DNA from 3 places in the Streptomyces sp. NPDC048275 genome. Region 2 is predicted to be linked to each of the others. Evidence: riboswitches for the same ligand, from Rfam matches in the RefSeq annotation. Region 2 holds a riboswitch; each other region holds the start of a gene.
What was found. Region 2 has a riboswitch for S-adenosylmethionine ahead of AB0D57_RS29615 (putative leader peptide). Riboswitches for the same ligand answer to the same signal wherever they lie in the genome.
Positions count from the first base shown of each region.

Region 1 (2,186 bases), on a different contig from region 2:
TCCCGGACCAACTCCCCCACGGCCCGTACGAATCGCTCCACGTGCTCGTCCGGCGTACCCGCCCCGAAGCTGACACGGATCGCGTTGAGGGACTTCTCCCCCGGCGCGGCCTCGGGCGCGCCGCACTCCCCCTGGGTCCCCGGGTCGCTGCCGAGGAGCGTGCGCACCAGCGGATGGGCGCAGAAGAGTCCGTCGCGCACCCCGATGCCGTACTCCGCGGAGAGTGCCGCCGCGAAGTGCGAGCTGTTCCAGCCCTCGACGACGAAGGAGATGACGCCGACCCGTGGGGCGTCGTCACCGAAGAGGGACAGGACACGCACCTCGGGAACCTCGGCGAGCCCCGCGCGGACGGCCGCGATGAGCTGCTGCTCACGGGCGACAAGCGTGTCGAAACCCGCCTCGGTGAGCGCCTTGCAGGCGGACGCGATCGAGTACGCGCCGATGACGTTCGGTGAGCCGGCCTCGTGCCGGGCCGCGCTCTCGTGCCACTCCACGTCCACCCCGCCGTCCGTACGCCGCGTGACCTTGCGGCTGGCGCCGCCACCGGCGAGGTACGGCTCGGCCTCACGCAGCCAGTCGGAGCGGCCCGCGAGGACGCCGGAGCCGAACGGCGCGTACAGCTTGTGCCCGGAGAAGGCGACCCAGTCGACGTCGAGGTCCCGTACCGACACGCGGTGGTGCGGAGCGAGCTGGGCGGCGTCGAGGACGATCCGGGCGCCGTGCGCGTGCGCCGCGGCGGCGAGCTCACGCACGGGCCACAGCTCGCCGGTGACGTTCGAGGCGCCGGTCACACAGACGAGGGCCGGACCGTAGGGGTCACGGTCGGCGAGGGCACGCTCCAGGGTGGTCACGGCCTGCCTCGGGGTGCGGGGCGCGTCGAGGTACGTCACCCGCGCGTCCTTCCACGGCAGCAGCGAGGCGTGGTGCTCGGTCTCGAAGACGAAGACCTGGCAGTCGGCCGGAAGGGTGGCGGCCAGCAGATTGAGCGAGTCGGTGGTCGACCGGGTGAAGACGACCTGGTCGCCCTCCCGGCAGTCCAGGAACTCCGTGACGGTCCTGCGGGCGTTCTCGAAGAGATCGGTGGACAGCTGGGACAGGTATCCGGCGCCTCGGTGCACGCTGCCGTAGTACGGGGCATACGCGGCCACGTCGTCCCACACCCGCTGCAGGGCCGGGGCGCTGGCGGCGTAGTCGAGCGCGGCGTAGGTGACCTCGCCGCCGGTGACCAGCGGGACGGTGACATCCCGCCCCAGAACGGGCAGCGGGGCGCAAACGGACTGGTCGGCGGCAATGACGGAGACAGACATGGCGAGCTCCTGTGAGAGGCAGGCGGAATCGCTGCGCCGGACAGCCCGGCCGGGGCGTCAACAGCACAGGAAAAGGCGAAAAAGGGGTACGCGGAGGCGGGGCTCTAGCCCTATCGCATTCGCTTGCTCACAGAGGGCTCCCTCGAACGACCAGGACCCCTGGTGCCCACTCAAAGAGTGCGAGGGGTCCGCGCTTGCCGTAGACCTCGCTGCCTACGGCCTGGTCTTCACCCGGGGCACCCCGCCACGGACGGAGGGTTGCCGGACAGCCGGCCGGGGCCTGATGGCTGTCGCTCATGACCTGCGCAGCATCTTGCCACACGGCCTCCCGGGCGCAACCCCCATGTCCGGATACCGGGACGGGGAGGAGGACCACGCCCCCGCCTCCTTGGGGGCTCAAGGAGGGGACGGGTGCGGGCGGCGGGGGCGAGAACAAGCCCCACCCCCGCCGCCGCGGGCGCTACGCGTTGCTGGCCGCCACCCACCGCTCCAGCGCCGCCTTCGCCGCCCCGGAATCGATCGCCTCCGCCGCCTTCGCCATGCCGACGCGCAGCTGCTCCGCAAGCGGCGCCTCGCCCGGCGAGAGGGCGACCAGCGCCGCCGCCGAGTTCAGCAACACGGCGTCCCGCACGGGCCCCGTCTCACCGTTCAACAGCCGACGGGCGACATCGGCGTTGTACGAGGCGTCAGCGCCCCGCAGGGCCTCCACCGGGACGAGGTCGAGGCCGACGTCACGGGGGTCGAAGCGCTCCTCCTGGACCTTGCCGTCACGGACGACCCACACCTTCGACGTCGACGTGGTGGTCAGCTCGTCCAGGCCGTCGTCACCGCGGAAGACCAGCGAGGAGTTACCGCGCTCGGCGAACACGCCAGCCACGA
Region 1 is NZ_JBEZLR010000004.1:163,109-165,294, forward strand. Features, by position in the region: gene AB0D57_RS04705 (aminotransferase class V-fold PLP-dependent enzyme) at 1-1,307, opposite strand, end outside; SAM riboswitch class IV at 1,493-1,609, opposite strand; gene trpD (anthranilate phosphoribosyltransferase) at 1,768-2,186, opposite strand, start outside.
Region 1: linked by a shared signal. The riboswitch ahead of AB0D57_RS04705 (aminotransferase class V-fold PLP-dependent enzyme) and the one ahead of AB0D57_RS29615 (putative leader peptide) in region 2 are both predicted to bind S-adenosylmethionine.

Region 2 (2,186 bases):
CGCAGCACCGGACTCCTGGAGAGCCTGGCCAAGGCGAGCACGACGCCGCCGATCAGACCCAACACCGCGCTGTACGCGGCCACTTCGAGGGTGATGAGCAGACCGTCGAGAATCGTCGGACGCAGGAACCAGTACGAGAATCGGTCCCATTGGAAGAAGGGGTTCGTCGCCAGCCCGTGGGCGATCTGTGCGACCACGACGAGCACGATCGCCGAAGCGATCCAGCGGCCGGGCCGGCGCAGCGGCAGCACTCGCTGTTCCGTCGTTGGCGGCGGCTTGACCACAGGTGCGGGAGGCGGCTCTGCCGTGTCCAACTGCACGGCAGAGCCCAAGGGTTCACTCATGGAGGGCTCCAGGCGACTCGTACTCCCCCGGGGCGCGCGCAGGGGAGACAGGCCCCAATACGAGGGGGGGAAGGAGGGGAAGCTCACCGGGAGTTCGCCGGGACAGCGGCGAACACCAGCGGTTCAGAGCTCAGCGAAGAAGAAGGAAGAAGAAGGAAGAAGAAAGCGAAAGGCAGCGGCGCGACTTGGGTCAGCCCTGACAGCGACAGCGGGTGCCGCGACAGGTACAACACCATGCGGTGTCGGCGCGGCCGCCCTCGGCGAGGAGCAGCTCGGGGCGACGGTTCGCGGGCATGGACGCGCAGCCGTGGCGCCGCGAAGCGGTCGTCCCCGGGGCTGCGTACATCGCGGTCACCCTCACCATTCCGCCCCGCGGGGCCTCACGCTCACCGGAACGCATCCGGTCCAATGCGGCGTAAGTTAGGCACGCCGTCAAACGAATGTCAACGCCGACCGGCCCACGTGACCACGTCGTGAGACCGCGCGGATGCCTTCTTGACGACTCCCCGGAGCGCACCGAGACTGACGGGGACGGTCACGATTGTCAGCGCCCGTCGTATCGGGGTTTCCCGTACGACGCGGTTATCGGCCCCGGCCCGCTGGCAGGCAACCCTTCCACCGCGACGGGGTGCCCCGGGTGACGACCGGGTTCCGCCGGAGCGGCGGAGCAAGCGTGGTCTCGCCTCTCGCGAGCCCCGGACACGGGAGCGGTGGGAATGTGACCAGGAACGGTCTGACGAGGCGTCTGCACATCGACCTGCAGCGGGTTTCCAGCGCTTACTAGTCCGTCGTGTCCCACGATCCGGACCGGCACGTCAGCGCAGTCACTCCGTTCCGCCGCTGCCGCCCACGAGGCGGCCGGGGCTTCGTCGTTCCCGTGGAGAGTCATGCCCGAGACAGCTTCGCTCACTTCGCACGCAGGCACCGCAGGCATCGCAGGCACCACAGGCCCGTGCGCCTCAACCCCGCGCGTTGCGGCCTCAGTTGCCCCGAATCCTCGGGGCGCCCTCGCGTCCCCTCGCCCGCACCGCATCCGCAGCCGCATCGGCGTGGGCCTGGCCGGCGGCTTCTACCCGGCACCGCACCGCTATCAGCTGTACCTCTCCGAGGGCTGTCCGTGCTCGCTGCGCATCTCGATCACCCTCGACCTGCTCGGCCTGCGTGACTCGGTCGCCACGACGCTGCTGGCGCTCCCCACGGAATCAACGGACACCTCGCAGACACCTGCCCCGTTCACCGCACTGCGCAGCGCGTACGAGGCCACATGGCACCACTACGACGGTCCACTCATCGCACCCGCATTGTGCGACCGTTGGAGCGGACGCATCGTCAGCAACCACACCCCCGACATCCTGCGCGACCTCGCCGGACTCCTGACCGGCCGCGAGGACGCCTGCCTCCCTCGGCTGCACCCACCGGCCCTCGCCGCCGACATCGACGCCTTCCGTGAGCTCCTCGACCGGGATGTCACCTCGACCGCGCGGCCGGAGGTCCTGTCGGCGACGCTGGACCGGCTGAACCGGCAACTCGCCTCGCACACCTACGCGTTGGGCGATGCGCTGACGGCCGCGGACGTCGACCTCTGGGTCGCGCTCGCCCAACTCGAGGCGCCTGACGCTCTCTGCGGGTACGACCGGCTCCAGGCCTACGTACGACGGCTCGACGCCCACACGGCGTTCACGCGCCCGTCCCGCGCAGACGCTCGGCAAACGTAACGCCCGTCGAGGTGCGGGTTACGCCTTGGCGCGGGTGAAGGCGAGCGTGCTGGTGACCGTGGTCAGGCCGCGGATCATGCCCATCTGGTTCCAGCCCATGCCGAACTGCTCACGGTCCACGGTGAAG
Region 2 is NZ_JBEZLR010000059.1:59,132-61,317, forward strand. Features, by position in the region: gene AB0D57_RS29610 (amino acid ABC transporter permease) at 1-344, opposite strand, end outside; SAM riboswitch class IV at 878-1,024, shown strand; gene AB0D57_RS29615 (putative leader peptide) at 1,063-1,128, shown strand; gene AB0D57_RS29620 (glutathione S-transferase C-terminal domain-containing protein) at 1,394-2,059, shown strand; gene AB0D57_RS29625 (YceI family protein) at 2,078-2,186, opposite strand, start outside.

Region 3 (2,186 bases), on a different contig from region 2:
GAGAAGACCGTTCTCGATCAGCTTCTTCGCCACACCCACCGTCACTCCACCGGCGGTCTCCGCGAAGATGCCCTCGGTCCGGGCCAGCAGCTTGATCGCGTCGACGACCTGCTCGTCGTTGACGTCCTCCACGGCCCCGCCCGTCCGTCGCGCGATGTCGAGCACGTACGGCCCGTCGGCCGGGTTGCCGATGGCGAGCGACTTGGCGATGGTGTTGGGCTTCTGCGGGCGTACGACGTCGTGGCCGGCCTTGTAGGCGACGGACACCGGCGAGCAGCCCTCGGCCTGCGCACCGAAGATCTTGTACGGCTTGTCCGCGACCAGACCGAGCTTGATCAGCTCCTGCAAGCCCTTGTCGATCTTCGTCAGCTGCGACCCGGAGGCGATGGGGATCACCAGCTGGTCGGGGAGCTGCCAGCCGAGCTGCTCGCAGATCTCGTACGCGAGCGTCTTCGACCCCTCCGCGTAGTACGGCCGCAGGTTGACGTTGACGAAGCCCCAGCCCTCGCCGGCCGGGTCGCCGATCAGCTCGGAGCAGAAACGGTTCACGTCGTCGTAGTTGCCCTCGATGCCGACGAGCTCGCCGCCGTAGATCGCGGCCATGACGACCTTGCCCTGCTCCAGGTCGTGCGGGATGAACACACAGGAGCGGAAGCCGGCCCGGGCGGCGGCGGCGCCCACCGCACCGGCGAGGTTGCCGGTGGAGGAGCAGGAGAGGGTGGTGAAGTCGAAAGCGCGGGCGGCCTCGATGGCCTGGGCGACGACGCGGTCCTTGAAGGAGTGCGTCGGGTTGCCGGAGTCGTCCTTGACGAAGAGCTTGCCGGGGTCGACGCCCAGCTCGCGGGCCAGGTTGTCGGCCTTGACGAGCTTGGTCCAGCCGGGGTTGATGTTCGGCTTGTCGGCCACGTCGGCCGGGACGGGCAGCAGCGGCGCGTAGCGCCAGATGTTCGCGGGGCCCGCTTCGATGCGCTTGCGGAGCTCCTCGGTTTCGTAGGCCGAGAAGTCGTACGCGATCTCCAGCGGGCCGAAACACTCCTCGCAGGCGAAAACCGGGCCGAGGGGCACACGGTGACCGCACTCGCGGCAGGAAAGCGCGGCGGCGGGTCCGAGATCGACACCGTCTACGCTGTTCGTAGTGCTTTCGGTGGCGCTAGCGGTGGTGCTTGCGACGGTCTGCGCAGCCATGGAGGCGAGGCCCTTTCTCCTCATCTTCCTCACGACGCACTTCGCCGTGAGACGGATTTGGCACCTTCCCGAGCCGGGAGCCTCGCGACGACGACGTAGTCGGTGGTCGTACGAGACCGGCTGGAGGGTTGCCGGGGCTTCAACGGGCCGTATCCCTCTGCCCCTCTGGATGAGCGGTATTCGATTGTGTGCGGACGATCTACGCAATGCGATGGTCATCCGCGTTGTTCAAGACTGTAACCGAAGGCCAGGACAGTTGAGATAGTCGTCCGAACCGCGAGATGGATCACACCGTGAGAAACCGGGTGATCAGACAGTGAGGAGCCGCAGACTGTGCTGAAGGAAGTCGAGCGCTGGCTGAGCACACGCTCCTGGTCCGTGACCGATCGCCCGCTCCACCAGCTCATGGCCGCGAAACGCACCACAGGGTCGACGGTCAGTGTCGTACTGCCCGCGCTCAACGAGGAGGAGACGGTCGGCGAGATCGTCGCCGTCATCCGCCACGACCTGATGCAGCAGGTGCCCCTCGTCGACGAGATAGTCGTCATCGACTCGGGCTCGACGGACCGCACCTCGGAGGTGGCCGCCGCGGCGGGTGCGCGAGTCGTGCACCGGGACGAGATCCTGCCGCGCATCCCGGCCGCCCCCGGCAAGGGCGAGGTCCTGTGGCGGTCACTCCTGGTGACCAGTGGGGACATCGTCTGCTTCATCGACGCCGATCTGAAGGAGTTCTCGTCGGACTTCGTCTCCGGGATCGTGGGGCCGCTGCTCACCGAGCCCGGCGTGGACCTCGTCAAAGCGATGTATGACAGACCGCTGGGCTCCGCCGCCGGCCAGGGCGGCCGCGTCACCGAACTCATGGCCCGCCCCCTGCTCAACATGCACTGGCCGCAACTGGCCGGCTTCGTCCAGCCGCTCGGCGGCGAGTACGCGGCCCGCCGCTCCCTTCTCGAACAGCTCCCCTTCCCCGTCGGGTACGGCGTCGAGCTGGGCATGCTCAT
Region 3 is NZ_JBEZLR010000005.1:41,400-43,585, forward strand. Features, by position in the region: gene thrC (threonine synthase) at 1-1,185, opposite strand, end outside; SAM riboswitch class I at 1,203-1,361, opposite strand; gene AB0D57_RS05115 (glucosyl-3-phosphoglycerate synthase) at 1,519-2,186, shown strand, end outside.
Region 3: linked by a shared signal. The riboswitch ahead of thrC (threonine synthase) and the one ahead of AB0D57_RS29615 (putative leader peptide) in region 2 are both predicted to bind S-adenosylmethionine.